One region of the Comamonas sp. C24C genome, then DNA from elsewhere that is predicted to be linked to it. Evidence: predicted binding sites of a transcription regulator. Region 1 holds the regulator's gene; each other region holds the start of a gene.

Evidence for each region. Region 1 encodes FNR, which switches genes on or off when oxygen is low (the NO sensors DNR and NnrR bind a similar motif). Its sites were predicted from a motif close to TTGATNNNNATCAA; they were not measured.
Region 2: the regulator FNR is predicted to act here: its motif matches at 6,324-6,337, upstream of cyoA (ubiquinol oxidase subunit II).
Region 3: the regulator FNR is predicted to act here: its motif matches at 2,953-2,966, upstream of ACLBXN_RS18575 (DUF2189 domain-containing protein).
Region 4: the regulator FNR is predicted to act here: its motif matches at 6,896-6,909, upstream of dsrO (sulfate reduction electron transfer complex DsrMKJOP subunit DsrO).

What each region holds. Positions count from the first base shown of each region.
Region 1 covers NZ_JBKFBC010000002.1:486,133-493,712, forward strand. Annotated here, with positions in the region: gene ccoN (cytochrome-c oxidase, cbb3-type subunit I) at 1-1,293, shown strand, start outside; gene ccoO (cytochrome-c oxidase, cbb3-type subunit II) at 1,313-1,945, shown strand; gene ACLBXN_RS05900 (CcoQ/FixQ family Cbb3-type cytochrome c oxidase assembly chaperone) at 1,964-2,101, shown strand; gene ccoP (cytochrome-c oxidase, cbb3-type subunit III) at 2,129-3,040, shown strand; gene ccoG (cytochrome c oxidase accessory protein CcoG) at 3,123-4,565, shown strand; gene ACLBXN_RS05915 (FixH family protein) at 4,681-4,986, shown strand; gene ACLBXN_RS05920 (hypothetical protein) at 5,359-5,622, shown strand; gene fnr (fumarate/nitrate reduction transcriptional regulator Fnr) at 5,788-6,510, opposite strand; gene hemN (oxygen-independent coproporphyrinogen III oxidase) at 6,780-7,580, shown strand, end outside.
Region 2 covers NZ_JBKFBC010000004.1:219,651-227,230, forward strand. Annotated here, with positions in the region: gene ACLBXN_RS09845 (2OG-Fe dioxygenase family protein) at 1-46, opposite strand, end outside; gene pobA (4-hydroxybenzoate 3-monooxygenase) at 244-1,419, opposite strand; gene ACLBXN_RS09855 (IclR family transcriptional regulator domain-containing protein) at 1,600-2,388, shown strand; gene ACLBXN_RS09860 (LysR family transcriptional regulator) at 2,534-3,445, opposite strand; gene ACLBXN_RS09865 (Bug family tripartite tricarboxylate transporter substrate binding protein) at 3,634-4,632, shown strand; gene ACLBXN_RS09870 (MFS transporter) at 4,753-6,084, opposite strand; gene cyoA (ubiquinol oxidase subunit II) at 6,432-7,487, shown strand; gene cyoB (cytochrome o ubiquinol oxidase subunit I) at 7,550-7,580, shown strand, end outside.
Region 3 covers NZ_JBKFBC010000010.1:200,272-207,851, forward strand. Annotated here, with positions in the region: gene ACLBXN_RS18560 (MFS transporter) at 1-906, shown strand, start outside; gene ACLBXN_RS18565 (BON domain-containing protein) at 1,083-1,589, shown strand; gene ACLBXN_RS18570 (PLP-dependent transferase) at 1,674-2,897, shown strand; gene ACLBXN_RS18575 (DUF2189 domain-containing protein) at 3,121-3,918, shown strand; gene ACLBXN_RS18580 (hypothetical protein) at 3,939-4,160, shown strand; gene ACLBXN_RS18585 (arylesterase) at 4,178-4,876, opposite strand; gene ACLBXN_RS18590 (ABC transporter ATP-binding protein) at 4,875-5,555, shown strand; gene sstT (serine/threonine transporter SstT) at 5,655-6,887, opposite strand; gene rlmB (23S rRNA (guanosine(2251)-2'-O)-methyltransferase RlmB) at 7,195-7,580, shown strand, end outside.
Region 4 covers NZ_JBKFBC010000004.1:125,106-132,685, reverse strand. Annotated here, with positions in the region: gene ACLBXN_RS09470 (hypothetical protein) at 1-108, opposite strand, end outside; gene ACLBXN_RS09465 (hypothetical protein) at 188-886, opposite strand; gene ACLBXN_RS09460 (hypothetical protein) at 771-1,124, shown strand; gene ACLBXN_RS09455 (molybdopterin dinucleotide binding domain-containing protein) at 1,577-4,768, opposite strand; gene nrfD (NrfD/PsrC family molybdoenzyme membrane anchor subunit) at 4,875-5,915, opposite strand; gene dsrO (sulfate reduction electron transfer complex DsrMKJOP subunit DsrO) at 5,929-6,777, opposite strand; gene ACLBXN_RS09440 (DUF883 family protein) at 7,360-7,580, shown strand, end outside.

The sequences.
Region 1 (7,580 bases):
GGCATTCCCTGGCTGAGCTACGGACGTCTGCGTCCGCTGCATACCAATGCCGTGATCTTTGCCTTTGGTGGCTCGGCCTTGTTCGCCACCAGCTACTACGTGGTGCAACGCACCTGCCAGACCAAGCTGTTCATGCCCAAGCTGGCCAGCCTGACCTTCTGGGCCTGGCAACTGGTCATCGTGGCTGCGGCCATCAGCCTGCCCCTGGGATACACCCAGGGCAAGGAATATGCCGAGCTGGAATGGCCCATCGACCTGTTGATCACCGTGACCTGGGTGTCCTATGCCATCGTGTTCTTCGGCACCATCGGCATCCGCAAGGTCAAGCACATCTATGTGGCCAACTGGTTCTTCGGTGCTTTTATCCTGGCCGTGGCCTTGCTGCACGTGGTCAACAACGTCTCCATTCCTGCGGGCTGGATGAAGAGCTACTCGGCCTATGCCGGCGTGCAGGATGCCATGGTCCAGTGGTGGTATGGCCACAACGCCGTGGGCTTCTTCCTGACCGCAGGCTTCCTGGGCATGATGTATTACTTCATCCCCAAGCAGGCCGGTCGCCCCGTGTATTCGTACCGCCTGTCGATCGTGCACTTCTGGGCACTGATCTTCACCTATATGTGGGCCGGCCCTCACCACCTGCACTACACCGCGCTGCCCGACTGGGCCCAGTCGCTGGGCATGGTGTTCTCGCTGATCCTGCTGGCTCCCAGCTGGGGCGGCATGATCAACGGCATCATGACGCTGTCGGGTGCCTGGCACAAGCTGCGTGACGACCCCATCCTGCGCTTCCTGATCGTGTCCCTGTCGTTCTACGGCATGTCCACCTTCGAAGGCCCGATGATGGCCATCAAGACCGTCAACGCGCTGAGCCACTACACCGACTGGACCGTGGGCCACGTGCATTCCGGCGCTCTGGGCTGGGTGGGTCTGATCACCATGGGCTCTCTGTACTACCTGATTCCCCGTCTCTTCGGCCGCGAAAAAATGCACTCCGTGCCCGCGATCGAGCTGCACTTCTGGATGTCGACCATCGGCATCGTGCTGTACATCGCCGCGATGTGGATTGCCGGTGTGATGCAGGGCCTGATGTGGCGCGCCATCAACCCCGACGGCACGCTGACCTACACCTTCGTCGAAAGCGTGAAGGCGACCTATCCCTTCTACGTGATTCGCGTGACCGGCGGTCTGCTGTATCTGGGCGGCATGCTGGTGATGGCATGGAATACCTGGAAGACCGCAATGGCCGGCCGTTCCGTCAAGGTGGCAGTGCCTGCCGTGGTGGCTCACGCCTGAGCATTGAGGAGCAAAAGCAATGTCTGATCAAAATAACGCAGTTCCCAAGAGCTCTTTGCACGAGAAGATCGAGACCAGCAACTTTCTGCTGATCGCGCTGACGCTGTTCGTGCTGACCATTGGCGGTCTGGTGGAAATCGTGCCGCTGTTCTTCCAGAAGTCCACGACCGAAGCCGTGGCGGGCCTCAAGCCCTACACACCGCTGCAACTGATGGGCCGTGACGTCTATCTGCGCGAAGGTTGCTACAACTGCCACTCGCAGATGATCCGCCCCTTCCGCGCCGAGACCATGCGCTACGGCCACTACTCGGTGGCTGGCGAGTTCGTCTACGACCACCCCTTCCAGTGGGGCTCCAAGCGCACCGGCCCCGATCTGCACCGTGTGGGCGGCAAGTACAGCGACGAATGGCATCGCATCCACCTGAACAACCCGCGTGATCTGGTGCCCGAGTCCAACATGCCTGCCTATCCCTGGCTGGAAGCGACCAAGGTGGATGACTCTGCCGTGGCAACGCGCATGAGCGCCTTGCGCAAAGTGGGTGTGCCTTATACCGATGCGGAGATCGCCGGGGCTCAGGCCGAAGTCAAGGACAAGACCGAGATGGAGGCCGTGATCTCCTATCTGCAGGTCCTGGGTCGCGCCGTCAAGTAACAGAGGAGGGACTGGAAAATGGATATCACCACCATGCGTGTTCTGGCCACACTGGCTTCGCTGGCGTGCTTCGTGGGCATCTGGTGGTGGGCGTTTGCCCGCCGTAACCAGGCCCGTTTCGACGAGGCAGCTCAGCTTCCCTTCCTGGAAGACTGAGTCTGATCACTACAACGAGAACATCCCATGAGCGACTTCTTTAACAACTTCTGGTCCGTGTATATCGCGGCTGTTTCGCTGATCGGCATCCTCGGCTGCTTCTTGCTGCTGGTGCTGGTGGCGCGCCGCAAGGTCGTTCCTTCCGCGGACAACACCACCGGTCACGTCTGGGACGAAGACCTGCGCGAGCTCAACAACCCCATGCCCAAATGGTGGATGGGTCTGTTCGTGATCACCGTGGTCTTCAGCCTGGCCTACCTGGTGGCCTACCCGGGTCTGGGTTCCTTCAAGGGCGAGCTGGACTGGACCCAGTATGGTGCTTATGACAAGGAGATGGAAAAGGCCCGTGTCGACCTGGAGCCCATGTACGCCAAGTTCGTCAGCATGCCCACCGAAGAAATGGCCAAGGACCCCCAGGCCATGGCCATCGGCGAGCGTCTGTTCATGAACAACTGCGCGCAATGCCACGGCTCCGATGCACGCGGCAGCAAGAGCTTTCCCAATCTGAGCGACGGTGACTGGCTGCATGGCGGCACACCCGACAAGATCAAGGAAACCATCACCAACGGCCGCATCGGCGTGATGCCTCCCATGGCAGCTGCCGTGGGCTCGGCGGAAGATGTGCGCAATGTGGCTCACTATGTGCTGAGCCTGTCGGGCAGCCCCCACGATGCCGTCAAGGCTTCGCAGGGCAAGTCCAAGTTCGTGGCCTGCGCGGCTTGCCACGGCATGGATGGCAAGGGCAACCAGGCGCTTGGCGCACCCAACCTGACCGATGACATCTGGCTGCATGGCTGGGGCGAGTCCGTTATTGTCGACATGGTCAACCATGGCAAGATGAACGAGATGCCTGCTCAGAAGGACAAGCTGACCGAGGCGCAGATCGCGGTGCTGGCCTCCTATGTCTGGGGGCTGTCCAACGCAAGCGCCCAGAAGTAAGACGGGTGATGAAGGCGGTGCCAAGGCACCGCCTTTTTCGCGTTTGAGTTTTCAGTAATTACAAAAATATTAAGGAACTGCGATGCCCTGCGATCCGGAGAAACCTCGCAAAGTCATACCGATCACGGCTGAGCCTGTGGACGGCGGCCAGGAATATATGCCCATGTTCGCCTCCGAACAGAAGGTGTACTCGCGCGCCATCAGTGGCGTCTTCTCGCGCTGGCGCTGGATCATGGTGTTCCTGACCCAGATCGTCTTCTACGGCCTGCCGTGGCTGCAGTGGGGCGAGCGCCAGATGGTGCTGTTCGACCTTGGGGCACGGCGCTTCTATCTGTTCGGGCTGGTGCTCTACCCGCAGGACTTCATCTACCTGACAGGGCTGCTCATCATCAGCGCGCTGGGGCTGTTTCTGTTTACCGCGGTGGCCGGGCGTCTGTGGTGCGGCTTTTCCTGTCCGCAGACGGTCTATACCGAGATCTTCATGTGGATCGAGAGCAAGGTCGAGGGAGACCGCAGCGCCCGCATGCGCATCGACAAGCATGGCTGGACCTTCGAGAAAATCTGGAAGAAGTCGCTCAAGCAGTTCCTCTGGATTGTTCTGTCCCTTTGGACCGGATTCACCTTTGTCGGCTACTTCGTGCCCATCCGTGAACTGGGTGTGGAGCTGATGGCCTTCCAGGGCAGCTGGCAGATTTTCTGGGTGCTGTTCTACGGCTTTGCCACGTACGGCAATGCCGGCTATATGCGCGAGCAGGTCTGCAAGTACATGTGCCCCTATGCACGCTTCCAGAGCGCCATGTTCGACAAGGACACCATGATCGTCAGCTACGACGTCCAGCGTGGTGAAGCGCGCGGGCCGCGCAGAAAAGACGTGGACTACAAGGCGCAGGGTCTGGGTGACTGCATAGACTGCAAGCTTTGCGTTCAGGTCTGCCCCGTGGGCATCGACATCCGCAAGGGGTTGCAGTACGAGTGCATTGGCTGCGGTCTGTGCATCGATGCCTGCAACTCCGTGATGGACAAGATGGAGTACCCGCGCGGCCTGATCCGCCTGACCACGCAGAACGCCGTGGCCAAGCTCTGGAAGCAGGCGCAGGTGATACGGCGCATCTTCCGCCCGCGCGTGCTGATCTACTCGACCGTGCTGCTGGCGCTGAGCGCAGCCATGATCGCCAGCCTGGTACTGCGCGAGCCCCTCAAGGTCGACGTGATTCGCGACCGCGCCGCGCTGTCGCGCATCGTGGCTGGCGGCAAGCTCGAAAACGTCTATCGCCTGCAGATCATGAATGCGACCGAGTCCGAGCAGCGCTATCGCATCAGCGCCACGGGGCTGGATCAGCTGGAGGTAGTATCCGAGCAGGAAGTCTCGGTAGGTCCGGCCGAGACGCGCGGCATTGCGGTGCGCCTGCAGATCCCCTATGGCTCGGCTGCTTCCGGCTCGCACCCCGTGCATTTCAATGTGGATGCGCTGACGGCTGGGGCCGGACGCATCTCCGAAAAGTCCGTGTTCCTGGTGCCGCGCTAGGCCTGCGGCATGCATCGCGACAGCCACGCAAGGGCATCGCGAATCAGCAACAATTGATGCTGCCCGATTGCAGATTTGCAATTGGGCAGCCAGATTTCTGAAAAGAGGTTTAACCATGTCGGCAGCACAAGCCAAGGCCCTGCAAAAGGCCAAGATCATCCACCCCGAGGACGGCAAGCCCTGGTGGAAGTTTGCCCATGTCTGGCTCGTCATCGCCGGTCCCGCCGTGGTGGTGGTCGCGGGCATCGTGACCGCCTATATCGCCATGAGCAAGCCGGATCCCGTGATCGACCCCGACTACTATCGTCACGGCATTGAGATCAACCAGCGCCTCACCGAGAGCGAAAAAAGCCTGGCGCCAGCAGTGACGGGGCGCAACCATGCCGCGACGCCGGCCAAGGACCATCCGCTGGATCGCTGACCGAGATTTCAACGCATCCCAAGGCCACTTCCGCGGCCTTTTTTTGCGGCCCTGGTTGCAGGCTTTTCTGTAGCCGGTGTGCCGTGACGGCGTTCTATGTCTTGGTCGACAGAAGAGTCGGGAGGGCCCCTGCAGTTCTCGGCTGCCGGCAAGGGATGGCCGGGTGGAGTTCAACAACAGGAGCGCATAGCGCTTTGTTAAAGGCTATTTCAGATAGATATAGACCTCAAATCGATACACATAAAGCGCTGGAAGCTCTTCAAATAATAGCGGTCCAGGGTTTCCCATCTGAGTGCATGCCCTTGGTATGTCTGGGAAGGTCATGGCAATTGTGCAAAATAGGTTCAAACCCACAGGCCAAGGAGAATCGCGATGGATGCTCGACGCTGGATGTGGATTGTCTGGCCGGCTTTTCTGGCCGCGGCAATCATGGAAATGGTGGTATTTGCCTTTGTGGACCCGCTGGATATGCACTGGCTGGGCTCGCCACTGGAATGGTCGCGCAATGGCATTTACACCCTGGCCTTTTTTGCCTTCTGGGCGGTCACCGTGTTCAGCGGACTGATGACCGTCATGCTGGGGCGTTCGGCCAGCGATCTGAACCAGGGCATAGTCTCGGAGCCCCTGGTCGAGTAAGGTGCTGCGCACAGGACCGCAGTTTCGAACAGGTGGCGGCTCCGGATGGAGGGGCTGGCCGCTCGCTGTGTCGGCGGCCCTGTTAGCGGAAACTCCTGGCAGGCATTCGCCGCCATCAAAAAAGCCCGCTGTCTGCGGGCTTTGTCTTGAGGGCTGCTGTCGAAGTCAGTCCTGGCATTGCTGGCTGTTGACGATGCGCCTGAGCGCCTCGGTATCCAGAATGCGCAGATGGCGCTGTCGGACTTCGATGATGCCTTCCTCGGCGAACTTGGAGAAGGTGCGACTCACGGTCTCCAGCTTGAGGCCCAGATAGCTGCCGATTTCTTCACGCGTCATGCGCAGTACCAGCTCCGACTTCGAAAAGCCGCGTGCCGACAGACGCTGCACCAAGTTCAGCACAAAGGCCGCCAGACGCTCTTCGGCACGCATGCTGCCCAGCAGCAGCATCACGCCATGCTCGCGCACGATTTCGCGGCTCATGACCTTGTGCACATGATTTTGCAGTGCCGTGACTTCGCGCGAGAGCTGTTCGAGCTTGTCGAAAGGCATGATGCAGACTTCGGCATCTTCCAGCGCCACGGCATCGCAGGTGTGGTGGTCGTTGACGATACCGTCCAGACCGATGATCTCGCCGGCCATCTGAAAGCCCGTGACCTGGTCGCGACCGTCTTCGGTGGCCACGCTGGTCTTGAAGAAGCCGGTGCGAATGGCGTACAGCGAGGTGAACTCCTCGCCGTTGCGAAACAGCAGCCCGCCCCGTTTCACCTTGCGGCGCGTGGCCACAATTTCGTCAATGCGCTCCATTTGTTCATCGTCCAGGCCCATGGGCATGCACAGTTCACGCAGATTGCAGTTGGAGCAGGATGCTTTGATGGTCTGAAGATTCATGGGCTTTTCAGCAACGGCACAGACAGACTTGGAATGGAGAGTCGCGCCGGTCATTGACCTCGTAGTTAGTGATGAGTTGGATCAAATTGTCGCAGTACTTGCCTTGCGCTCTCTTGATATTCATCAAGGACAGTTGGATTGCCTTGGGGCACATTGTTTGCATTCATTCAAAAACATGTGCTTCTGCCCATTATGGGCATGATTTCCAGGATCTGATTTTCTTTGAAATCTGCTCAATGTGGAGTGTGGGCGCACCCTAACTTTCAGTTATGACCGCAGTCACGCCCGAGTTGCTGAGCCGCTTTGATATTCCCGGCCCGCGCTACACATCATTTCCAACAGCCGACCGTTTTGTTGAGGCTTTTGGTGCAGACGACTATATCCTGGCATTGAAACAACGCAAGACGCATTCGAGCTCACGTGCCTTGCCTTTGTCCGTTTATGTGCATGTGCCATTTTGCGAGTCGCTTTGCTATTACTGCGCCTGCAACAAGATCGTGACCAAGCATCATGAGAAGGCTGCCGAATATCTGGATTATCTGGGCCGTGAACTGGCCATGCATACCGAGCATTGCGGCAAAGGCCAGCTGGTAAGCCAGTTGCATCTGGGAGGCGGTACGCCGACCTTCTTCAGCGATGCCGAACTGCAGCAGTTGATGCTTCTGATGCGTGAGCATTTCAAGCTCGATCCAGCCGGCGAGTATTCCATCGAGGTCGATCCGCGTACCGTGAGCAACGAGAGGCTGAAGACACTCAAGGACATGGGCTTTAATCGCCTGAGCTTTGGCGTGCAGGATTTTGACCCCGCGGTGCAGAAAGCGGTGCACCGGGAGCAGCCAGCCGAGCAAGTCTTTGAGCTGGTGGCCGAGGCCCGCCGTCTGGGCTTTGTCTCCATCAATGTGGACCTCATCTACGGTTTGCCCAAGCAGACATCCGAGTCTTTTGCGCGAACGCTGGCCCAGGTCAACGAGTTGCGTCCCGACCGTATTGCTCTGTATGCCTATGCGCATCTGCCCGAGCGCTTCAAGCCGCAAAGGCGTATTGCATCGGCTGACTTGCCCATGGGACAG
Region 2 (7,580 bases), on a different contig from region 1:
CCTCGGCAGCGGCAATATAGGGAGGGGAAAACATGATGTGCGCCATAAGGTCGGCAAGCTTACTCCTCACAGGCCCTTGCGGCTTGCGCCCCGGCATCAAAATTTACGCAAGGCAGCATCAACCAAATTGCATGGATGAAAAAATGCCTGCATCGCGCACAACAAGGCAGGCAGAGCGCAAGGCGCTGGGATCGAACACCTGGCCTTCATCACCACAGTGACGAAGGCCAGGCGGTCTGGGGCTTAAACCAGAGGCAGACCCACATAGTTCTCGGCCAGCGAGGTCGAGCCGGCCTCGGAGTGGACGATGTAGTCCAGCTCGGCTTCCTGCACCTTGGTGTTGAATTCACCAGCCTCGGGGAAGTTGTGCAGCATGGAGGTCATCCACCAGGAGAAGCGCTCGGCCTTCCAGACCCGACGCAGGCACTGCTCGGAGTAACGATCAATACCGGCTTCGGACTGCTGCTGGTAGTACTCGACAAAGGCTTGCGACAGATAGCCCACGTCAGAAGCCGCCAGGTTCAGGCCCTTGGCACCGGTGGGAGGCACGATGTGGGCGGCGTCGCCGGCCAGGAACATGCGGCCGAAGCGCATGGGCTCGGTCACGAAGCTGCGCAGCGGCGCAATGCTTTTCTCCAGCGAGGGGCCGGTCACCAGATTGGCGCGCGCTTCGGGGTCCAGGCGCTTCTTGAGCTCTTCCCAGAACGCTTCGTCGCTCCAGTCCTCGACCTTGTCGGTCAGCGGTACCTGCAGATAGTAGCGGCTGCGCGTGGCGCTGCGCTGGCTGCACAGGGCAAAGCCGCGTTCGGTGTTGGCATAGATCAGCTCGTGCGACACGGGCGGCGTATCGGAGAGCAGGCCCAGCCAGCCGAAGGGATAGACCTTCTCGAAGGTCTTGATCTTGTCCTGAGGCGCGCTGGCGCGGCAGATGCCGTGAAAGCCGTCGCAACCGGCGATGAAGTCGCATTCGATCTCGTGCACCTGGCCGTCTTTTTCGTAACGCACCTTGGGCTTGTCGCTCTCGAAGTCCACGGGCTGCACGTGGCTGGCCTCGTACACCGTGGTCAGGCCCTCCTGGGCACGCACTTCCATCAGGTCACGGGTGACTTCGGTCTGGCCGTAGACCATCACGCGCTTGCCGCCGGTCAGGCCGTTGAGGTCGATGCGGTGACGCTTGCCCTTGAACAGCAGCTCGATGCCGTCGTGAGGCAGACCTTCCTCATTCATGCGCTTGTCGGCGCCCGCCTGCTTGAGCAGATCCACCGTCACCTGCTCCAGCACGCCGGCGCGGATGCGGCCCAGCACATAGTCGGCGCTGCGCTGCTCGATGATGATGTTGTCGATGCCCGCCTTGTAGAGCAGCTGCCCCAGCAGCAGACCCGAGGGACCGGCACCGATGATGGCGACTTGTGTACGCATGAATATGACTCCTTGTTATGGCTCAAAAACCTGTCGATCGGCGCGCGTGACGACGCCGATTGCGCTGTGCAGCAAGACTAAGTTTTGTGCTGCATCAAGACAAAGGAGAGAATCGATGTTTGCGCGATAATCGCACAATGAGAACGATGATCGCGCAAAACAAGAACGACGGAACCGAGCATGAGTGAACCCGGCACCCCTACCATCGCTGCGGCGGACTTCATTGCCGGCCTGGCCAAGGGCCTGGCCGTGCTCGAGAGCTTCGACACCGAGCGCCAGCGCCTGAACGCCACCATGGCGGCCGAGCGCGCGGGCATCACGCGCGCTGCCGCCAGGCGCCATCTACTCACTCTGGCCTATCTCGGCTATCTGGAGTCCGATGGCAGCTATTTCTGGCTGGCGCCCAAGGTGCTGCGCCTGTCAGGCAGCTATCTGGCCTCGGCCCGGCTGCCGCGCATCGTGCAGCCCGTGCTGCATAGGCTGGCCGCGCAGACCGGGCTGTCCTACTCCTGCGTGGTGCGCGAGGGGCGCGAAGTCGTCATCGTCGCGCGCAGCGCCGTGCATGAAAAGGGCGAGCGGCTGATGGCCCACGGACTGCATCTGGGCACGCGCCTGCCGGCGCATGCCACGTCCACGGGCCGGGTGCTGCTGGCCTCGCTCTCGGGCCCGGAGCTCGACGACTGGCTGGCCACCTATGACCTGCCCAAGCTGACGGCGCACACGGTCTCCGACGGTGCGGCGCTGAAGACCTTGCTCGACGAGGTGCGCCGCCTCGACTACTGCATGGCACTCGAAGAGCATGAACTGGCGATTCAGGCCGTGGCCGTGCCCTTGCGCAATATGCGCGGGCGCACCGTGGCAGCGCTGAATGTGGTGACATCGGCCAAGCGCATGAGCCCGCAAACCATGCAGCAGGAAATACTGCCGCTGCTGCAGGAAGCCGCGAGAACCTTGCGCCCCCAGCTTTGACGCTATTAATATCAAAGCTTATTGCGCTTGCCCTTCATTGATTTCAGGTACAAATAACTTTGAAATCCTTATTAAACAAGCGCAACCAGCTACCCCAACAGGAGCATGAACCAGCAGCGGCCATGCCCCGGAACAGGCCAGTCGTTCAGATATGGCCGCTTTCCACCGAGCAGACCTGCATGCTGAGACGGCGCAGCAACTCGGCCGTGCGGCGCATCAGGGGCGTGGACTTCTTCTTGGCGGGCTGCACCAGGCACAAGGTGCTGACGATATGCGGCGACTTGATGGGCACCTCCACCAGCGATGCATCTGTGGCATGACTGTGCATGGCGCTGTCGGTCAACGCCGCATAGCCATAGCCGCCGCGCACCAGATCCAGAATGGCGGGCACGCTGGAAACCTCCCAGACCACATTGAGCTTGACCTGCGACAGCGTGGCCTGGGCCTCCATCAGCTTGCGGAAAATCTGCCCGTGCTGGGGCATGATCAGCGGGAATTCGGCCAGATGCTCGAACGGAATGCTGGTGCGCCCTGCCAGCGTGCTGGCCGGGCCGATCAGGCACAGACGCTCTTCAAGCACGGGCGAGACCTCGATCTGCGGATGCGGCTCCGGCGTGTAGACCAGACCCAGATCCATGCGCCCCGAGGTCAGCCACTCCGAGATATTCATGGAAAAACCCTCGACCACCGCCAGCCTGGCCTTGGGCATCTCCCGGCTGAAGCCGTCGATCAGGGGCAGGGTCAGGCGCCGCGCCAGACTCGGCGGCAGGCCCACGGTGATGCGCCCGACGGGCTCGTCGCGCTGACTGCCCAGATCCTCCTTGGCCATGGCCACGCGCTGCATGATGGCGTGCCCATGCTCGAGCAGGCGGCGCCCCGCATCGGTCAGCGTCACACCGCGCCCGGTGCGTATCAGCAAGGTCTCGCGCAACTCGGTTTCCAGGGCCCGTACCTGACGGCTGAGCGCCGGCTGGGCGGTGTCCAGCAGTACCGCAGCCTTGCTGAAGCTCCCCACTTCGGCCACCCGAACAAAGGTCTCTATCTGCTGCAGATTCATGCTCACACCTTTCAAAACAAGCTATGCTATTTTGCTATAGCTGCTAGCCTCAGCTAGACCTAGGTGTTTATGCCCCAAGTGACACAATGTAATTAACTGGGCCTGAATATCTAAAAATAACAGCCGACGATATCAACAATGCGTGGTCCACACGCAATTCATCATCGACATCCTTCCAGGGAGACAAAATGACCCATAAGCTCAACATGAGCCGTCGCCAAGCTGCATTCGCACTCGGCGCCATTGCCGCAGCCGTGGCAGCCCCCTCGTTCGCCCAGAGCGACAAGTGGCCCACCAAGTCCTCGCGCATCATCAACCCCTTCCCCGTAGGCGGCGGTCCCGATGGCATCTCGCGCCTGGTGGCCGACAAGCTGGGCCGTGCCTGGGGCCAGCCCGTGGTGGTGGAAAACCGTCCCGGCGGCAACGGCTTCATCGCCATCAACGAATTCAAGCGTGGCGCGACCGACGGCACGGACATGATCCAGCTGGACAATGTCCATATCGCGGCCTACCCCCACCTGTTCAAGAAGCTGCCCTACGACCTGAACAAGGACTTCGACATCCTGATGCCCTTGTTCCGCAACTATTTCTTTGTCTGCGTGCCCGTCAACAGCCCCTACAAGACCATCGGTGACCTGATCGCCGATGCCAAGGCGCATCCCGGCAAGCTGAACTACGGCTCCTGGTCCGTGGGCAACCCCGTGCACCTGGGCTCGGCGCTGCTGGAAAACCAGACCGGCACCAAGATGGAGCACGTGATCTACAAGGAAACCAGCCAGCTGTACCAGGGCGTTGCCAATGGCGAGCTGACCTTTGCCCTGGGCTCTCTGGGCACTGCAGGTCCTCTGGTACGTGGCGGCAAGCTGCGCTTCCTGGCGGTGGCTGCTCCCAGCCGCATTGCCGGCTTCGAGAACGTGCCCACGGTGTCCGAATCGGGTGGCCCCAAGGATTTCGCGGCCATCGGCTGGAACGCCCTGGCCGTGCGCCCCGGCACCCCTGCGGCCGTGGTCGAGAAGATCCGCACCGATGTCCGCCAGGCGCTGACCGGCCAGGACGTGAAGGAAAAGTTCGCTGCCTTCGGCTACGAGTCCTTCAACCCCACGCCTGCCGAATTCAAGGCCTTCATGGCCTCCGAAAGCAAGCGCTTTGGCGAGGTGATCAAGAAGGCCGGTCTGGCTCTGGACTGATCCAGCCCGCCTACCAATGAAAAAGCCGCCTCTTGAAGGCGGCTTTTTCATGCGCTGCAGCATCAGAAAAAACGCCCGATGCGCAGCACCGGGCGTTTTGCAGAGAAGCGAGCAACCTTCTTATTGATCGCGGGCCTCGATGGCACGGTTGATGCCCAGGGCAGCCAGCGTGCACAAGGCGCCAGACAGCAGATAGATACCCAGAGCCACCAGACCGAACTTGGCCGAGACGCCCAGGGCGACCAGTGGAGCGAACGCCGCACCGATGAGCCAGGCCATGTCCGTGGACAGGGCCGCGCCGGTGTAACGATAGCGCGACGAGAAGTTGGAGGTCACCGTGCCCGATGCCTGACCGTAGGAGAGGCCCAGCAGCACAAAGCCCACCAGGATGAACACATTGTTGCCGGTGCTGCCGCTGCCCAGCAGCCAGGGCGCCAGGAAGCTGAAGATACCGATCAGGCAGGCCATAGTGCCCAGGGTGTTGCGGCGACCCACCCGGTCCGCCAGCCAGCCCGACAGCATGATGGCCCCGCCAGCCAGCAGCGCGCCGATGATCTGCACCACCAGCACTTCAGTCATGGACTGATCGGAGTACATGGAGATCCAGGACAGCGGGAACACGGTCACCAAGTGGAACAGCGCAAAGCTGGCCAGTGCGGCGAAAGCACCGATCATCACATTGCGGCCTTCGTTGGCCATGAGACTGGTCACGCTGATGGGCTCCAGCTCACGCTCCTGTAGAAGCTGGGTATAGGACTGCCCCACGACCAGACGCAGGCGGGCAAACAGCGCCACCACGTTGATGGCAAAAGCCACGCAGAAGGGATAGCGCCAGCCATAGCTCATGAACTCGTCCGCCGACAGGCTGGAGTACAGATAGGCAAACAGCGCTGCCGCAATGATGAAGCCCAGCGGCGCCCCGAGCTGGCCGATCATCGAGTACCAGCCGCGCTTGTTCGGCGGTGCGGACATGGCCAGCAGCGAGGGCAAGCCGTCCCAGGAGCCGCCCAGCGCCAGGCCCTGGCCGATGCGCAGGACCACCAGCGCCCAGACGGCCTTCATGCCGGCGACCTCATAGCTGGGCAAAAAGGTCATGCCCACCGTGCAGACGCCCAGCAGGAGCAGCGCCAATGTCAGTTTGGTGGCACGCCCCCAGACCCGCTGCACGGCCATCGACAGCGCCGTGCCTACAGGGCGGGCCACGAAGGCCAGCGAGAAGATGGCAAACGCGGCCAGCGTGCCGTCGAGCTTGGACAGATAGGGAAACAGCAGCGAGGGAAACACCAGCACGCAGGCGATGCCGAACACGAAGAAGTCAAAGTACTCGGAAGAGCGCCCTATGATCACGCCCACCGCGATCTCGCCAGGGGTCACATCCTCATCGGTTTCCGCATAGGCCAGGGTTTCCGAGTTCTCATAGTCTTGCTGAGTAAGACCAACGGACGGGTTCATGCTTGTCATAAAGGTACAACTCCTTGTCTTACTTTTCAGTCCCGGGGACGCTTTCCGTTCTACGCCCAAGCATGTGCAGCTGCAATAGAGTTTTTGCCCTGAACCCTGTCAGCCCAGCCCTCGGCAGAGGGGGCCTGATGGGGCAAATTTGACAATTTCAAGCCCTGTCAGCGCAAAGTTTGCGCGCCTTTAAAAGGCGCTAAACCCTTGTCGCATAGCGTATTTTCAAGACCAGGCCCTTGACCTTGGACAAAATGTCCAATGGACAACCCCCGGTTTGGTATTACATTTGCCGAGATCCAGTAATCCGCGTTTACACCTAAGCGCGACTTTGTCACGCCTAAAGCATGTTAAAAATCAAGGAAATCCGTGGGCCCGCGTGGCTCTCAGCGGCCGCTTTGACCGCAACCCTCGCCGGTTGCAGCAAGGCCGTCGTCCTCAACCCAGCTGGCGATGTCGCCAAGCAGCAAGGCGATCTGGTCATTACGGCCACTTTGCTGATGTTGCTCATCATCGTCCCCGTCATCTTTTTGACGCTGCTGTTTGCCTGGAAATACCGCCAGTCCAACACCGAAGCCAAGTACGACCCCGAATGGCACCACTCCACTGCGCTGGAGCTGGTGATCTGGACGGTTCCCCTGCTCATCATCATCGCTTTGGGCGCCATTACCTGGATCAGCACCCACAAGCTCGACCCCTATCGTCCTCTGGACCGCATCTCCTCCACCAAGGCGCTGGACCCCAACGTCAAGCCCCTGGAGATTCAGGTCGTGTCCCTGGACTGGAAGTGGCTGTTCTTCTACCCCGAGCAAGGCATCGCCACCGTCAACGAAGTGGCTGCCCCGGTGGACCGCCCCATCCGCTTCAAGCTGACCTCCACCAACACCATGAACGCGTTCTACGTTCCTGATCTGGCCGGCATGATCTACACCATGCCCGGCATGCAGACCGAACTGAATGCCGTGATCAACAAGCCCGGTGTCTATGGCGGCAAGTCCTCCCATTACAGCGGCGCTGGCTTTGCCGGCATGACCTTCAAGTTCCACGGTCTGGAAAACCAGCAGTTCGACCAGTGGGTGGCCCAGGCCAAGAGCGAAGGCAAGACCCTGACGCGCGACGCCTACCTCGACCTGGCCAAGCCCAGCGAGCGCAACCCCGTTGAACGCTTCGCCAGCGTGGACGAAGGCCTGTACAACAAGGTCCTCAACCGCTGCGTGGAAGACGGCAAGATGTGCATGAACGAAATGATGGCCATCGACGCTGCCGGCGGCAAGCCACCTGCACACCACGGCAAGACCTCCAGCGTGACCCTGCCCCTGGATGTCTGCACTTCCAAAGACGCTGACCGCGTTGTCGCCCTGCTCGACGAAGTCGCCGCCTCCGGAGCTGTCGCACAGCAATAAGTAGTTCACGGTGCGGATGCGCTCACCGCTCAGCCGCTCCAATACGACAAAAGAGACTCAACATGTCTGAAACAACAACCCCGGCCTCCCACT
Region 3 (7,580 bases), on a different contig from region 1:
ATCACCATCAGCGCCACCACGGGACTGACGCAGCTGGCGGCCAGCGGTGCCACCCGTCTGCAGCCTCGGCGTGTGGCCATGGTGGCCAGTTTTCTCAATGTGCTGGGCTTCGGCCTGGGGCCGCTGATCGGCGGTGTGGCCGGGCAGTGGCTGCCTCGGCCCTTGGCGACGGCCTATCTGGTGCCGCTGGTGCTGGGCTGCATTGGCGTGGCCGGCGTCCTCATGGTCAAGCTGCCTGAGTCGGCGCAGCTGAATGCAGGGCGGCCCGCCCAGGTGGTGGCTCGCCTGCGCTGGCAGGACTGTCTGCCGCGGCTAACCTGGCCTGGGCGCGCGGACTCCCTGGCTTTTGCGCTGACCTGCGGATATCCGTTCGTGGCATTTGGCGTGTTCGGGCTCTATGCCTCCATGGCGCCGCTGTTTCTGCAGCAGATGATTGCCTGGAGCGGCCCCGTGGTCAGCGGCACGGCCATTGCGGTGATCCTGCTCGTCTCTGCGGGCATTCAGCTCCTGGCTGCCAGTCTGCCGCTGCATCGCTGCGGCTTTGCCGGAATGGCGCTGCTGGCGCTCAGCAACGCCGTGCTGATGTTGAACCTGCAGGCCCGATCGATGCTGCTGTTTGTCCTGGGCGTGTGTCTGACGGCGCTCGGGCATGGCATGTGCATGCTGGCCGGCATGAGCATGGTTGGCCGTCTTGCGGGGCCTGACAACCGGGCAGGCCTGCTGTCCACCTATCAGACCATAGGCTTGCTCGGCTCCATGCTGCCCATGCTGGTCGTGGGCTGGATTGCAGACCGTTGGAGCATCACGCTGGCCGTGAGCCTGTTTGCCTGTTTTGTCATGCTGTTGGCTACCCTGTTGGGACTGGCATTCGTGCGGCACCCACGCATGCGGGAGGCTACGGACTGAGGAAGGGCTTGCAGATAGTTTCTGTAAATAACAGAAACTAACATTAATTAATTAAATGTCACAAATTTGGATAAATTTGTCCTACAGGGATGCGGGAAAAGTTCGTATCCGGGCCAAAATGGGGGCTGGTTACAGTTACTAGTCATGTTTTTGCAAGCATTAAGGGAGAAATCGATATGACCACTATGTTCAAGCGTTCCGCTCAAGTTCTGGCCATTACCGCCTTGGCCTTTGGCTTGGCTGCCTGCGGCAAGTCCGAGGACAAGACCGCTGGCCAGAAGCTCGATTCCGCCATTTCCCAGACCGAGAAGGCTGCGGAAAATGCAGGCACCAAGATTGAAGAAGGCACGGCCAAGGCCGGCGATGCGGCTGCCGATGCGCTGGCCAAGGCTGGTGAAGCTGCTGGCGCTGCTGTGGACAAGGCTGGCGAGAAGATGGAAGAGGGCGCTGCCAAGGCAGGTGCTGCCCTGGATGACGCAGGCATCACCGCCGCCGTCAAGACCGACCTGATCAAGGCCCCGGAAATCAGCGCGCTGCAGATCAATGTGGACACCAAGGCCGGCGCAGTGACCCTGACCGGCACCGTGCCCAGCGAAGCCGTCAAGACCCAGGCCGGCGATATCGCCAAGGCTGCCAAGGGTGTGACCTCGGTCAACAACAATCTGACCGTGAAGGCTGGTTGATACCTTTCGGCCTGCATCTCGCATGAAGCCAGAGCGCGCAAGCCCTCTGGCTTTTTTGTGCTCGCATGGCACTAAGATCAGGGCATGACCCAAGCCGACCACAAGCTTTCCACCCATCTGATTCACCATCCCTACAAGGCTCCCACGGACTTCGAAGGCCCGCAGCCGGCCGTGCACAAGGCTTCGACCGTGTACTTCGAGAACGTACAGGCCATGCGCGAACGCCGCTGGCTGGACAAGAGCAGCTACACCTACGGCCTGCATGGCACGCCCACGACCTATGCGCTGGAAGAGCGTCTGGCTTCGCTGGAGGGTGGCCTGCAATGCCTGCTGGTGCCCAGCGGCCTGGCCGCGATTGCCACGGTGTCGCTGGCGCTGCTCAGGACGGGCGACGAGGTGCTGGTTCCCGATAACGTCTACGGCCCCAACAAGACGCTGACCGAAGGCGAACTGGCCCATTTCGGCATCGGCCACCAGTACTACGACCCCATGAGTGTCGAAGATCTTGCGGCCAAGATCACGCCCGCCACCAAGCTGGTCTGGCTGGAAGCTCCGGGCTCGGTGACCATGGAGTTCCCGAATCTCGTCGAGCAGGTGCGCCTGTGCCGGGCCAGGGGCGTGACCATGGTGCTGGACAACACCTGGGGCGCGGGTCTGGCTTTTCGTCCCTTCGACCTGCTGGGCGACGGCAGCCTGGGCGTCGATGTCACGGCCCATGCACTGACCAAGTTCCCCAGCGGCGGCGGCGATGTGCTGATGGGCAGCATCATCACGCGCAACCAGCCTCTGCATATGCGCATCAAGCTTGCGCACATGCGCCTGGGTCTGGGCGTGAGCGGCAACGACGCCGAGGCCGTGCTGCGCAGCCTGCCCAGCATCGGCCTGCGCTATCACGCACAGGATCGCTCGGCACGCCAGCTGGCGCAGTGGCTGGACACCCACAGTGCGGTGGCGCAGGTCTTGCACCCCGCCATGCCTGACGCCCCGGGTCATGCTTACTGGAAGCAGCTGTGCGCACAAGGCCAGGGCCAGGATGGCATGGCTGCCGGTTTGTTCAGCGTGGTCATCGACGAACGCTTCGACCAGGCGGCCGTGGATCGCTTCTGCGACAGCCTGCGTCTGTTCAAGCTGGGCTACAGCTGGGGCGGGCCGGTGAGTCTGGTCGTGCCCTACGAGCTGCCCGAGATGCGCAGCCGTGCCACGCCGCATATCAAGGCGGGGACCGTGGTGCGCTTTGCCATCGGCCTCGAAGATGCGACCGATCTGCAGGCTGATCTGGCCCAGGCGCTGTTCAAGGCTTTTGGTTGATGCTATTGAGATGAGAGCTTATAGCGCCTCCTGATCATTGATTTCAAGGTGTTTTTTGATTGAAATTAAGTATGGATAGACGCTATAAGCTCTTGTTTTTATAGTGAAGACCTATGCTTGGGCATGCGGGCTTTCCGCAATGCAGATTCAAGGTTGAGCGGGTAACTTGTTCCTGTCAGCTGCCGCCACCGAGGCGCGGCACGGGCGACAAGGAGGGTCTCGCATGCAAGCTTCCCCTGTTTCCGAAGTCAAGGCCGAGTCCGGCAATCTGCAGATTCTGCAGCTGCGCTGGAGCGAGCCCTGGCAGTGGCTGCTGCTCGGTTTGCGCGATGTGCGGCGCGCACCCGTCATTGCGCTGTTCTACGGCCTGTGCTTCTGGGGCATGGCGCGGCTGCTGGCCTGGGTGTTCCGCTCCAGTCCCGAATATGTGATGTCCATGGCCAGCGGTTGTCTGCTGGTCGGCCCCTTCATGGCCATGGGCCTGTACTACGTCAGCAAGCAGCTGGAGCAGGGCAAGCCCGTGCTGCTGTCGGAGTCGCTGACCTGCTGGGACCGACACCTGGCCAGCATGGGCATGCTGGTCATGGTGCTGATGGTGCTGGAGATGCTCTGGGGGCGCGCCGCCATGGTGGTGTTTGCCATCTCGTTCGACACCGGCATGCCCAGCACGGCAACCTTGCTGCAGACCCTTCTGCGCCCCGAGAACTGGGAGTTCCTGCTGGGCTACAGCGCCGTTGGCGGGATATTTGCGGCCCTGGTGTTTGCCAGCATGGTGGTTTCGCTGCCCACGATTCTCGATCTGGATACCGATGCGTTGACGGCCTGTATCACCAGCATGCGTGTGGTGGGCGCCAACATGGGCGTGATGCTGCTGTGGGGGCTGATCATCACCGTGTTGATCGCGGCCTCGCTGCTGTTCTACAGTGTGGGTCTGATCGTCATCGGGCCGCTGCTGGGCTGTGCCAGCTGGCATGCGTACAAAGCCAGCGTCCGCGCCGAAAGCAAGGAGGTCGCTGCCTGAGGCGCAATGAGGGGGATGCCATGGAGTTCTGGAACTGGTTGAAAAAAGTCTTCTCGCCTCAGTCCGGCGTGCCGGGGCGCAGCGCCGATTCGCAGCTGGCGTGGACTTCGGCGAGCAGCCGTGAAGACGGCAGCGACGTCTTCAACGACAGCTATTTTTGTGGCTCGGGCAGCGGCGAGAGTGCCTGCAGCACGGACAGCGGCGATTCCGGCGGTGATGGGGGAGGCGGCGGCAGCGACTGAGGCCGCGCGGGCACCGCCTATTTCAGCAGCGGCCTGAGCTTGGGCCAGACATTGGCCAGCATCTGGGGCTGGGCCTGGGCATTGGGGTGAATGCGGTCGCTCTGAAACCACTGCTCGGCATCCGCTGCATCGCCGATTCCCGACAGCAGAAACGGCACCAGCGGCAGCTTTTGCGCATCGGCAACCTTCTTGAACATGCCGGCGAACTGCTCGGTGTAGGTTGCTCCATAGTTGGGAGGCACCTGCATCCCCACCAGCAGCACCTGGGCTCCGGCTTCCTTGGCGGCCTTGATCATGACTTCCAGATTCTGCTGCGTGCTCTGCAGCGCCAGGCCGCGCAATGCGTCGTTGCCGCCCAACTCCAGAATCACGATGCCGGGTTCATGCTGCCTGAGCAGCGACGCCAGGCGCGCTCTGCCGCCAGCCGTGGTCTCGCCGCTGATGCTGGCATTGACCACCTTGCGCGGGTTTTTTTCATCATTAATGCGCAGCTGCAGCAACTGAACCCAGCCCTTGCCGCGCGTCAGTCCGTACTCGGCGCTCAGCGAATCGCCCAGCACCAGCACCGGGCCGGATTTAGCTCCGGGTGCGGCCGCCGCTGCAATGCAGCAAGCCCCCGAAGTGGCGAGCGTCAGAGCAACAGCGATACAGTGACGACGCTGCAGTGCAAACTGCGGGCTGCGATCCTTGACGTTTTTGCTATCCAATTGATTCATGTCCACAACTCTTGCCATTCCTTTGATTGCCGTTGAGCAACTATCCAAATCGGTGAGCGATTCCACAGGCGTGCTGGATATTTTGCGGGATATCAATCTGAGTTTCACGGCCGGTGAAACCGTTGCCATTGTGGGTGCCTCGGGCTCGGGTAAAAGCACTTTGCTGTCGATTCTGGCCGGCCTGGATACCCCCAGTCACGGCACGGTCCGGCTGCTGGGCCAGGATTTGTTTGCACTCAGCGAGGACGACAGGGCGGCGGTGCGGGCTCAGAAGATGGGTTTTGTCTTCCAGAGCTTTCAGTTGCTGGGCAATCTCACGGCGCTGGAGAACGTCATGCTGCCGCTGGAGCTGGCGGGGCAGCGCGATGCGAGGGCGCGCGCCGCGCAGATGCTGGAGCGCGTGGGCCTGGGTCAGCGCCTCAATCACTATCCCAGGCTGATGTCGGGCGGCGAGCAGCAGCGCGTGGCGCTGGCGCGTGCCTTTGTGGTGGAGCCAGCCGTGCTGCTGGCCGACGAGCCCACGGGCAGCCTGGACTTCGCCACGGGCCAGACCATCATGGAGCTGATGTTTGCGCTCAACCGCGAGCGCGGCACGACACTGATCCTGGTCACGCATGACCGCGAGATAGCGGCGCAATGTGAGCGCAGCATCACCATCGAGGCCGGCCGCGCGGTCTAGGAAGCAAAAAGGCCTGTGTGATCACAGGCCTTCTTTCATCTGGCGCTTATCGGAAAAGCGCTCGCAGCTGTCAAATCAATCGCTTTCGAGAAGCAGGCCTCAGATGCGTGCCACTTCCAGTCCGGCCTTGCGTTCGGCGGCGCGGCAGGCGGCGGCGGTGAACAGCACATCGGTCGAGGAGTTGAGAGCCGTCTCGGTAGAGTCCTGAATCACGCCGATGACATAGCCCACGCCAACCACCTGCATGGCCACATCGTTGGGAATGTTGAACAGGCTGCAGGCCAGCGGAATCAGCAGCAGCGAGCCGCCGGGAACGCCCGATGCGCCGCAGGCGCAGACCGCAGAGACCACGCACAGCAGGATGGCCGTCGGGATGTCCACCGGGATATGGAGCGTATGGGCGGCGGCCAGCGTCAGCACGCTGATGGTGACGGCCGCGCCGGCCATATTGATGGTGGCGCCCAGCGGAATGGAGATGCTGTAGGTGTTCTCGTCGAGCTTGAGCTTCTGGGCCAGGGCCAGGTTGACGGGAATGTTGGCGCCGGAGCTGCGCGTGAAGAAGGCGGTTACCGCACTCTCGCGCAGGCAGGTCAGCACCAGCGGGTAGGGGTTGCGGCGAGTCTGCGTCCAGACAATGGCGGGGTTGACCACCAGTGCCACGAACACCATGCAGCCGACCAGTACGGCCAGCAGATGGGCGTAGTCCTTGAGTGCATCCAGCCCGCCCGAGGAGAAGGTGGCGACCACCAGACCGAAGATGCCGAAGGGGGCCAGGCGGATCACGCCCTGAATCACGCGGGTGATGGCATGGCCGAAGTCCTCCACCATGGTGCGGGTGCCGGGGCTGGCGTGGCGCAGCGCAATCCCCAGGGCGATGGCCCAGGCCAGAATGCCGATGTAGTTGGCATTCAGCAAGGCATTGACGGGGTTGTCGAACAGGCTCTGGACCACGGTGCTCAGCACCTGGCTGATCTCGCCGGGCACGCTCTGGACTTTGGGCGCTTCACGAAAGTGAATCACCGAGGGGAAGATGGCGCTGGCTGCCACGGCCACGCAGGCCGCCGCCAGCGTGCCGATGACGTAGAGCCAGAGCACGGGCTTGATCTGCGTTTCCTGGCCCGGACGGTGGCTGCTGATGGCCGCCATGACCAGCAGCAGGACCAGCACCGGGGCCACGGCCTTGAGGGCGGCAATGAACAGGCTGCCCAGCAAGGATGCGGGCTGGGCGGCAGCCGGGAACAGCCAGGCCACCAGGCCGCCCAGAATCAGGGCAATCACAATCTGCAGCACCAGGCTGGTGCGGTTGAACCAATCGAGCAAGGCTTTGAGCATGCAGGGTATTCGTTAGGGGGATTGGAAGGGGATGCAAACGCGCCACTCTCGTCATGCCGGGCATGAAGAGATCCTGTGCGCGAATGCAGGGGGAGCTGCAGGGCAAGCCTGCTGCCAGTCGCTCTGGGCGGCTACGCGGCTTCATGTAAAGACTTGCACTCGGCAAAAGCCATGTCGGTTCTGCCTGATGAATGGGGGACCGCCCGTTGGGGGCGCAGTGTAGCGGCAATGAAAAACCTCAGCTGCCAGCCCAGACATGGCCCTGCGAGTCCCAGGTCTGCCACAAACGCCGGGATAATACGGCCCCATGTCGTCCCCCAAAGTTCTTTTCGGCTTTCACGCCGTCGGCGTGCGTCTGAAGACCGCCCCTCAATCCATCATCGAAGTCTATTTCGAGGCTTCGCGCCGCGATGCGCGCATGCGCCAGTTTCTGGAGCGCGCCAAGGAGGCCGGGGTGCGTCTGATCGAGGCCGATGCCCTGCGCATTGCCAAGCTCGTCGGCTCGCACGGTCACCAGGGTGTGGCAGCACGTGTGGAAGAGGTCAAGGACACACGTACGCTCGACGAGCTGCTCGATGACCTGGAAGATGAAGGCGTGAAGGCACCGCTGCTGCTGGTGCTCGACGGCGTGACCGATCCTCACAATCTGGGCGCCTGCCTGCGTGTGGCCGATGGTGCAGGCGTGCACGCCGT
Region 4 (7,580 bases), on a different contig from region 1:
CGCTCCCACGGCCGAGGAACTGGAGAGGCTTTGTGCACTGCTGTCGGCGCTTTGCGCAAAACCGCACACAGGGACACAAAGGCTTAGCAAGGCGATCGAGGCTTTCATGCTGTTTCTCCCTTGACCCCGAGTCTTGACCTGGTAGGCCTCGACTCGGGGGCAATACAACTGGGTTCGCGGACCTTATTTAGTTGGCTGCCGAGTTGGCCCATCCATAGGCATTGCCCGAAGTGCCACCGCCGTTGGAGCCACCGATGGCATTGCCCAAACTGAAGCCGGTCGTTGTCGCATTGCCGACGGAGGTCGCACCAGAGTTATTGCTGGTCGAGGTTCCGCCAGGGCCCGAAAGCGCCTGCGAGTTCGCGCCAAAGTAGGAGTTGGTATGGGCCGTGCTGTTCACCGCCGCAATGCCGTTGCCCATGGACGCGGTGCCAGCGACATTGTTGGTGCTCGAGTTGGCGTAGCCTCCCGCGCCCCCGCTGACCAGCTTGCCGGGAGCCTGGCCCTGGTAATTGCTGCCCACATCCGAATGTGCGTTGGCATTGGTGGCTCCATAGCCTCCCGCAACGCCGCCCCCGGTGGTCGCCGCAAGGCTGGTGACGGTTCCCGTGGTGGAGGCGCTTCCGCCGACACTGGAGTGTCCTGCAGCCACGGGTCCCCAGGAACCGCTCATGCCGGTACTGTTCCCAAAGCCGCTTGCTTGAGCACTTGCCGTCGCGCTATTGAAGCTCACAGCACTGCCTGTGCCTGAGCTCCCGGCCGAGGAGTAAGTGCCCGACGAGGCATTGGTCCCCGTGTTGGTTGCGGCAAGGCTGGAACTGCTGGCTGTAGCAGATGCCACACCAGCCAATGCAACAACCGCCATGACAATCAAAGACTTCTTCATGATCATTCCTTTGAATAGCCAGTTCTCGGACAACCGGGAAATTTCCAAGCGAAAGACCATTTGCCATAGCCCAATGATCAGTGCCAACCGCGATTACGTTTTGGCCTGGCACATGTTGTTCCAAAACGTTCCTTCGGTTAATGGCAGTTTCAATAAGCCGGATGAAAACAGAAATACCTTGTTTGGGCATGCGTCGAGGCCCTTTCAGGTAGGTAGTGCTATTTTTATAATTTATTGAATTTCAGAACTTCATTGCTATCAACAATGAAGCGTAATTGAGTATTTGAGGCATTGTTTTAAATTGTAAATTTCAAAACAATATGACCATTGAGCTGCAGAGTCCTCTTTAGGTAAGTGCTTCCAGCCAATGGAAGATTTATTATTTTTTGATTTTAAATACCCTTTCTAAGTGGTTTTTAATTGTAAATATTGTGCAATTAGATGCCGTTGAACATTATTTTTTGAATTCATGTTCAGTTCCTCTGAACTTTCCGGAACCCGAATACGAAAGACGGCCTTACCGGAATAACGGATATGGCTTGCCATGTCCCATATCGGGCTGCATCTGGTCCAGCTTCGGTATTTACCGCATCCCCGAAATAGCGCCGCGGCTTGCCGGCAGCTCTCACTGCGCAGATGCGAGCGATGGGATTTCGCGTTCCGATCGCCCGCCAGAGCTTCAAGCGGTCATCAAGCTTTTCGCAGCTTAACTGGCAGTCCTTGCCTGACCACTGCCCCCGATACCCAGTCGATCCAGACATTGTCCTTTTCCGGCCGGGTCGGATCGGCAAAGCCCAGAGCATTGAGGTTCACACCATTGCCATGCTGCGGGTTGGCATGGGTGGGCCGGCCGTCCACCTTGTGGGCCACGGTGCCCAGTTGCTTGTGGCCGTAGCCATGCTCGACAGCGATGGCGCCTGGCGCAATACCGGCGCGCACCAGAGCGACTGCTTGAAGCTTGCCGCCAGGGGTGCTGATTTCGATGGGGTCGCCATTGGCGATGCCCAGCTTTGCCGCGTCGCCCTTGTTGATGCTCACAGGATTGTGCGGGTGCACCTGGCGCAGGCGCGAGGCGGCAATGGACATGCTGCTCATCAGGTTGGACTTGTAGCTGGTCATGGTCAGCGGCCAGTCTTGCTCGGTGAACACGGCACGCATATCCGAGCCATCGGCCAGGCGCGCGGGATACCAGGTGGGGCAGCCGCTGTAACGCTCGCCGGTCATGGAGTGGCGCATCCTGGACAGACCTTCGTGCCAGAAGGTGACCGGAAATTTGGCTTGCAGCTTGAGCTGGTCGTCCTTCCATGCATCTTCGACCTTGTCAAAGCGACCGCCACGGCTCATGACCATCGCGACGCGTCGCACTTCCTCCGGGGCGACACGCTTTTGCAGCGACGGCATCCACTTGTCGAGGCCGGTGATGGCGATGTCGTCATCGCTGGCTTCGAGCACGGGTTTGCCGGCCTGGTAGGCGATGTTGCACATGCCGCGCAAGTAGAAGTCTTCGGCGTTTTCCAGATCGAGCGGCTCGCCGTCTTTGGTGGACATGGCATTCTTGCCAAAGCCGGGCAGGCCCAGCTGCTTGGCCACGGCAAAGACAAAGCTCTCGAAGCTGATGGGTTGGCCGTCTGCCGTTTTGGCGGTGGCGGCATCGACGGTGGGCCAGCGCACGGTGCTGCTCTTGGCCACCACATCGGCCCAGGGCGCACCAATGCCCCAGCTTTCATAGGTGACGGTATCGGGCACGATGTAGTCGGCCAGTGCCGACGTCTCGTTGATGAAGGGGTCGACCGAGACAAACAGCGGCAGCTTTTTAACGTCCTTGACCGAATCGGCAAGCGCATTCTCGAAGCCGCACATGGCGTAGATGGGGTTGCTGATGTGGTTGATCCAGGCCTTGACCGGGTAGGGGTAGCCCAGCATGCCGGCCGCCAGCATCTCGCTGGAAAGGCCGCCGGGCGCGGGGTACCAGGGTGCCTGGGCGGGGTAGGGGTTCTGGCCCGCTTCCTTTTTTCGCTTGAATTCGCTCGTCTTCTCGTAGGGGAACTTGGTGCGCGACAGGGCCACGCCCCGGGGTTTGACTGCACCTTCAAACTGCGCAAAGTTGTAGCGTGGGCCGGGGCCGAAGGGGCCAAATGGCCCTGCGTCCATGACCCAGCCGCCGCGTACGTTCAAGTTGCCGATCAGGTTGTTGAGCATGGCAATGGCATAGGCGGTGTAGAAGCCCGAGCCGTTCATGGTGCCGCCGTGGGAGTTGGCCACGGCTTGCTTGCCATGGCTGGTGAATTCGCGCGCCAGATCCTCGATTTCCTTGACCGACACGCCGCACAGGGACGCGTATTCTTCCAGCGTCTTTTTGTGCGCTTCGGTGCGCAGTTTGACAAAGGCGGTGCAGACAGCAACAGGAGTGGGCTCTTCGGTCGCGTCCGCAGTCTTTCGGGGGGTGAACTCGCGATCCACGATCAGCTCGGCGCTCTGGGCCACGGTGTGCGCGGCCAGCGATTCATCGGCCAGCTGCACCACATAGACATCCTCGGCGGGCGTTTTTTCATCGACCGGCTCAGGCATGGGTAGGCCGATATCGGCGCCGCGCAGGAACTGGCCATAGCGCGGGTGCCTGGGATCGTTGATCAGCAAGTGGGTGGCGTTGCTCCAGCTGGCTTCACCAGCGGCAGCCATGGCGGCGGGGCCGGGCTGGGTCAGAAACTGCCTGTCATAGCGCTCGTTGTCGATGATCCAGCGGATCAGGCCCATGGCCAGCGCCAGGTCGCTGCCGGGTTTGACGGGCAGCCAGCGGTTGTTGTCACCTGCAGCATGGCTGGACGAAGTGGGCAGCATGGGCGAGACCACCACGTATTTGTACGTGTTCTCGCCGCGTGAACGTGCTTCGGCCAGCTCGCGGCCCACGCGCTGGAACGGGTTGCCAGACTGGGCCGGCGAGGTGCCAATGAACAGGCCGAAGCGAGAATTCTTCCAGTCCGGCTTGCCGTGGGGCATGCCGGCCATATCGCCCAGGGCCGCCCCTGTGCCCACCCGGTAGGTCTGACCGCAGTAGGAGCCGTGGTTGGACACATTGATGGTGCCGAACGACTGTTTGGCAAAACGGTTGACCAGAGGGGTGCGGCCTTCGTTGGCGGCTTCCGTCACCAGCAGCTGGTTGGATTTGGGGCCGTATTCGGGGTTGGCTTCATCAATCAGCGTATTGACGTCGCGGATGGCGCGCAGACCGTCCACATGGCCTTCGCCGAAGAGATCGCCGCCTTCGCAGATTTCCTGAACCAGCTCTTCGAGCGTGATGCTCTTCCACTGTCCGGAGCCGCGCGGGCCCACGCGCTTGAGCGGCTTGAGAATGCGATGCGGGGCTTTTTGATGCTCGAGCATGGCCGATCCGCGCGCGCAACTGGTGGCGCGGCCTTCCAGGCCGTTGTCACCGCCCAGCATGGCATAGACCTCTCGCACCGGTGCTTCCATGGGAGCGGGGTGTGTGGTGGCCAGCGGGTGATAGGGGTTGCCGGCAATACGGATGATCCGGTTGTCGGCAGTATCTACGCGCACACGCACGCCGCACTGTGTCCAGCAGCCCAGACACGAGGAGGGGCTGACCACCTGGCCGGGCTGGGTCGTGAGTTTGCCGCTGACGGGATCGATGCGGAACTCTGGCGTCAGCGAGTTGCCGCGCGTGGCGCTTTGGGTGGATTTGCCCGAGCTTCCGGTGATCAGCCCCTTGGCTCCCTTGGCCACGGTTTCGCCATACCCTGCAGCAAAAGCCGCCAGACCGCCTGCAACGGCACCGCCGCGCAGCAGCATGCGTCGGCGACCGGCATCGGTGTGACCGGCCTCGACGTCTTGTGATTGTTTGGAGGAGAGTTTCTTGTCATTCATGGTCTTGCCCTTTGTGCAGGGAAGGGCAAGCGCAGCAGTGGTTCTATGATATTGATAGCTGCAAGCGCTTGCTGGTATTGCGATTTATGCGTATTTGGCTTGATTCTTAAACAGTGCTCGCTCGCTTGCGCACCGGGAACAGCTCCAGTGCCCAGGTGACCATTGCGACCAGTGCCACGCACAGGCCGGCCACGCCCAGCATGCCCATCAGGCCGTTACCGCCCAGTGGCATGCTGTAGAGATAGAGGCCGGCGCCGAATTTGGGTACGCCCTGCACGCCCATGAACAGCGCCCAGCGGAAGGCCCAGGCTGATGCGGCCAGCCCTATGCCCAGCACCAGGGTGTAGCCCTTGGCTGCCAGACGATGCTCGCCACGCAGCAGGGCCATCACCACGGCGGCGCCAAACACGGCCGAGCCCAGCATGGAGATGCGCCAGACAGGGAACTCCTTGAACAGGCGCATCGCCATATCGAAGGAAGGGCTCTGGCCCGCGATGCCGGCAATTCCCCAGGTCAGGGCACTGGCAATCAGGCCGGTGGCCAGCCACAGGCCCAGATGGCGCAGCCCTTGCAGGGTTGCTGCATCCGGCTGCAAGGCCCGGGGCAGAAAGCGGTAGAGCACAAAACCCATGCCCACAGTGGCCAGCCAGCCGCTGAGCGCCAGATTGATCGGCACCCATAGCGTGTTCCATAGCGGGCGCGAGCGGATGACCATGATTTCGGCACCCGTGTAGACCACGATGCTGAGCGTGGACAGCACCAGAACAGGCACCAGTAAGCGCATCCATTGCGGCCTGCCCATCCACCACAGCGCGCACATCAGCACGCAAAGTCCGACAAAGCTGGGCATGAGCACGGCACCCAGGCTCATCCACGACCAGGGAGTGAGGTGGGCATAGAAATGCCAGAAACGCGCTGGCTGGTGCAGATCGGCCAGCAGGGCGACAGGTGCGGCAATCGCGCTCATGGCCAACACCAGCACAGCCGTGGGCAGCAGACGCTGGCGCAAGCCATGGGCCGGGCCGAATGCGCAGGCCGAGGTCAGCAGCGCGGCCCCTGTGGCCACACCGACCAGAAAGAAATACTGCACGGCCCAGGGCAGCCAGGCCGCTTCGTAGGCAGGGGTCAGGAGTTCAATGATTTGCATGAGGGCACTCCTTTCACAGATGTTCGGCAACTAGGCGAACCGTGGCCTGGCCGTCCACGCCGTTCACGAACTCATCGGGCAGGCCGATGTAGAAGACATGCGGCTTGGTCTGCATGCCGGGCTTGAGGACCTTGATCTCATCCTTGTGAGCCTCGATGCGCCGGTTGATTTCGCTGTGCGCGTCGTTCAGGTCGCCGATCACGCGCGCACCGCCCACACAGCTTTCCACGCAGGCGGGCAGCAGGCCGGCTTCCAGGCGGTGTTCGCAAAAGGTGCATTTGTCGGCGGTCTGCGTTTCGTGATTGATGAAGCGCGCGTCGTAGGGACAGGCCTGCACGCAATAGCCGCAGCCCACGCAGCGCTCGTTGTCGACAAGGACGATTCCGTCGGTGCGCTGAAATGTGGCCTGCACCGGACATACCGGCACGCAAGGCGGTTCGTCGCAGTGGTTGCACAGCCGAGGCAGACTGACCATGGCTGCAGCCGTGTCGCCGGGCTGGTCGATTTCGTACTGCAGCACCGTGGTGCGGAACTGGCCGATGGGGGGCTGGTTTTCGACCGAGCAGCTCACCGTACAGGCCTGGCAGCCGATGCATTTGCGCATATCGACCAGCATGCCGAAGCGTTTGCCCTCCATGCCGGGGCGTCGTGTGGGCTGGAAGCTGGGGTCGCCGGGCAGCGCTGCGCGGGCGCTGCCCACAATGCCTAGGCCAGCGGCCATGGCAATCAAGTCCTGCAGGAAGCCGCGCTTGGAGGGCGCTGGCACTGCCAGCGCAGGAGTCCGGGTAATGGATGGAGTGCTGCAGGTGCAGGCCGAGCTGCTGGTAGAGCAGTCGGAGAGTTCTCGTTTCTGAAGTGGCATGGCCCTTCCTTTCATCGTCACACTGGCAACAGAAAACTCTGATGCCTTACATATAAAAAGTATTAAATTAACTTCTTTTATATGAATATGACTATATGAAAGTCGCCATTTGCGCTGCTTGATTTGAGTCAAATACTCGCTTTCCCGGGAGTTTTTGGACTGGAAGTCCTGCCAGGACATGACTGCTCGACAAGCATGCCGGCGCTTCATTAATGAACTGTTAAGCAATCGATACATCGCGATCTGTAATCAGGTTTGCCGGCCTGCCGATGCTGAAGACGAAACTCCGTATCCTGCATGCCTGATGCAGCCTCGAATGCGGGGGGCTGGCTGCCGCCCCGGGCAGCAGCGGTGCGGTCCGGCCCTTGAGCGCTTGTTTGTGGACCAGCATGAGGCAGTTTCGTTGCTGTCCGACAGTGCTGTGGGTGCGCGAGTTTCTTGGAGGCGGTGTGTTTTCTGTAAGATGTTCACATGCTGCAGGTTTTATGAGCGGCCGGCCCCGATGCTTGCTGCTTCGCAGCTATCTTGGTGCACTGCCCAGTGCATGCGATATTCCAATTTCGTCACATTGAAAGGACCGATATGTCACGCTCTGTTTCCGACGCCGTTTCCACTGCCCAAGACGATCTGGAAAAACTGGTCAGCGATCTGCGCGGTCTGCTGTCTGCCCGTGAACTGGACAAGGTTCCCGAAATCAGCGCGCTGCGTCAGCGCATCGACGACAGCATGGCCAACGTGCGCGAATCTGCCGTGCGTGCTGCCCATGATGCTGCTCGCCAGGCGCGTGAAGCTGCCGATGTGGC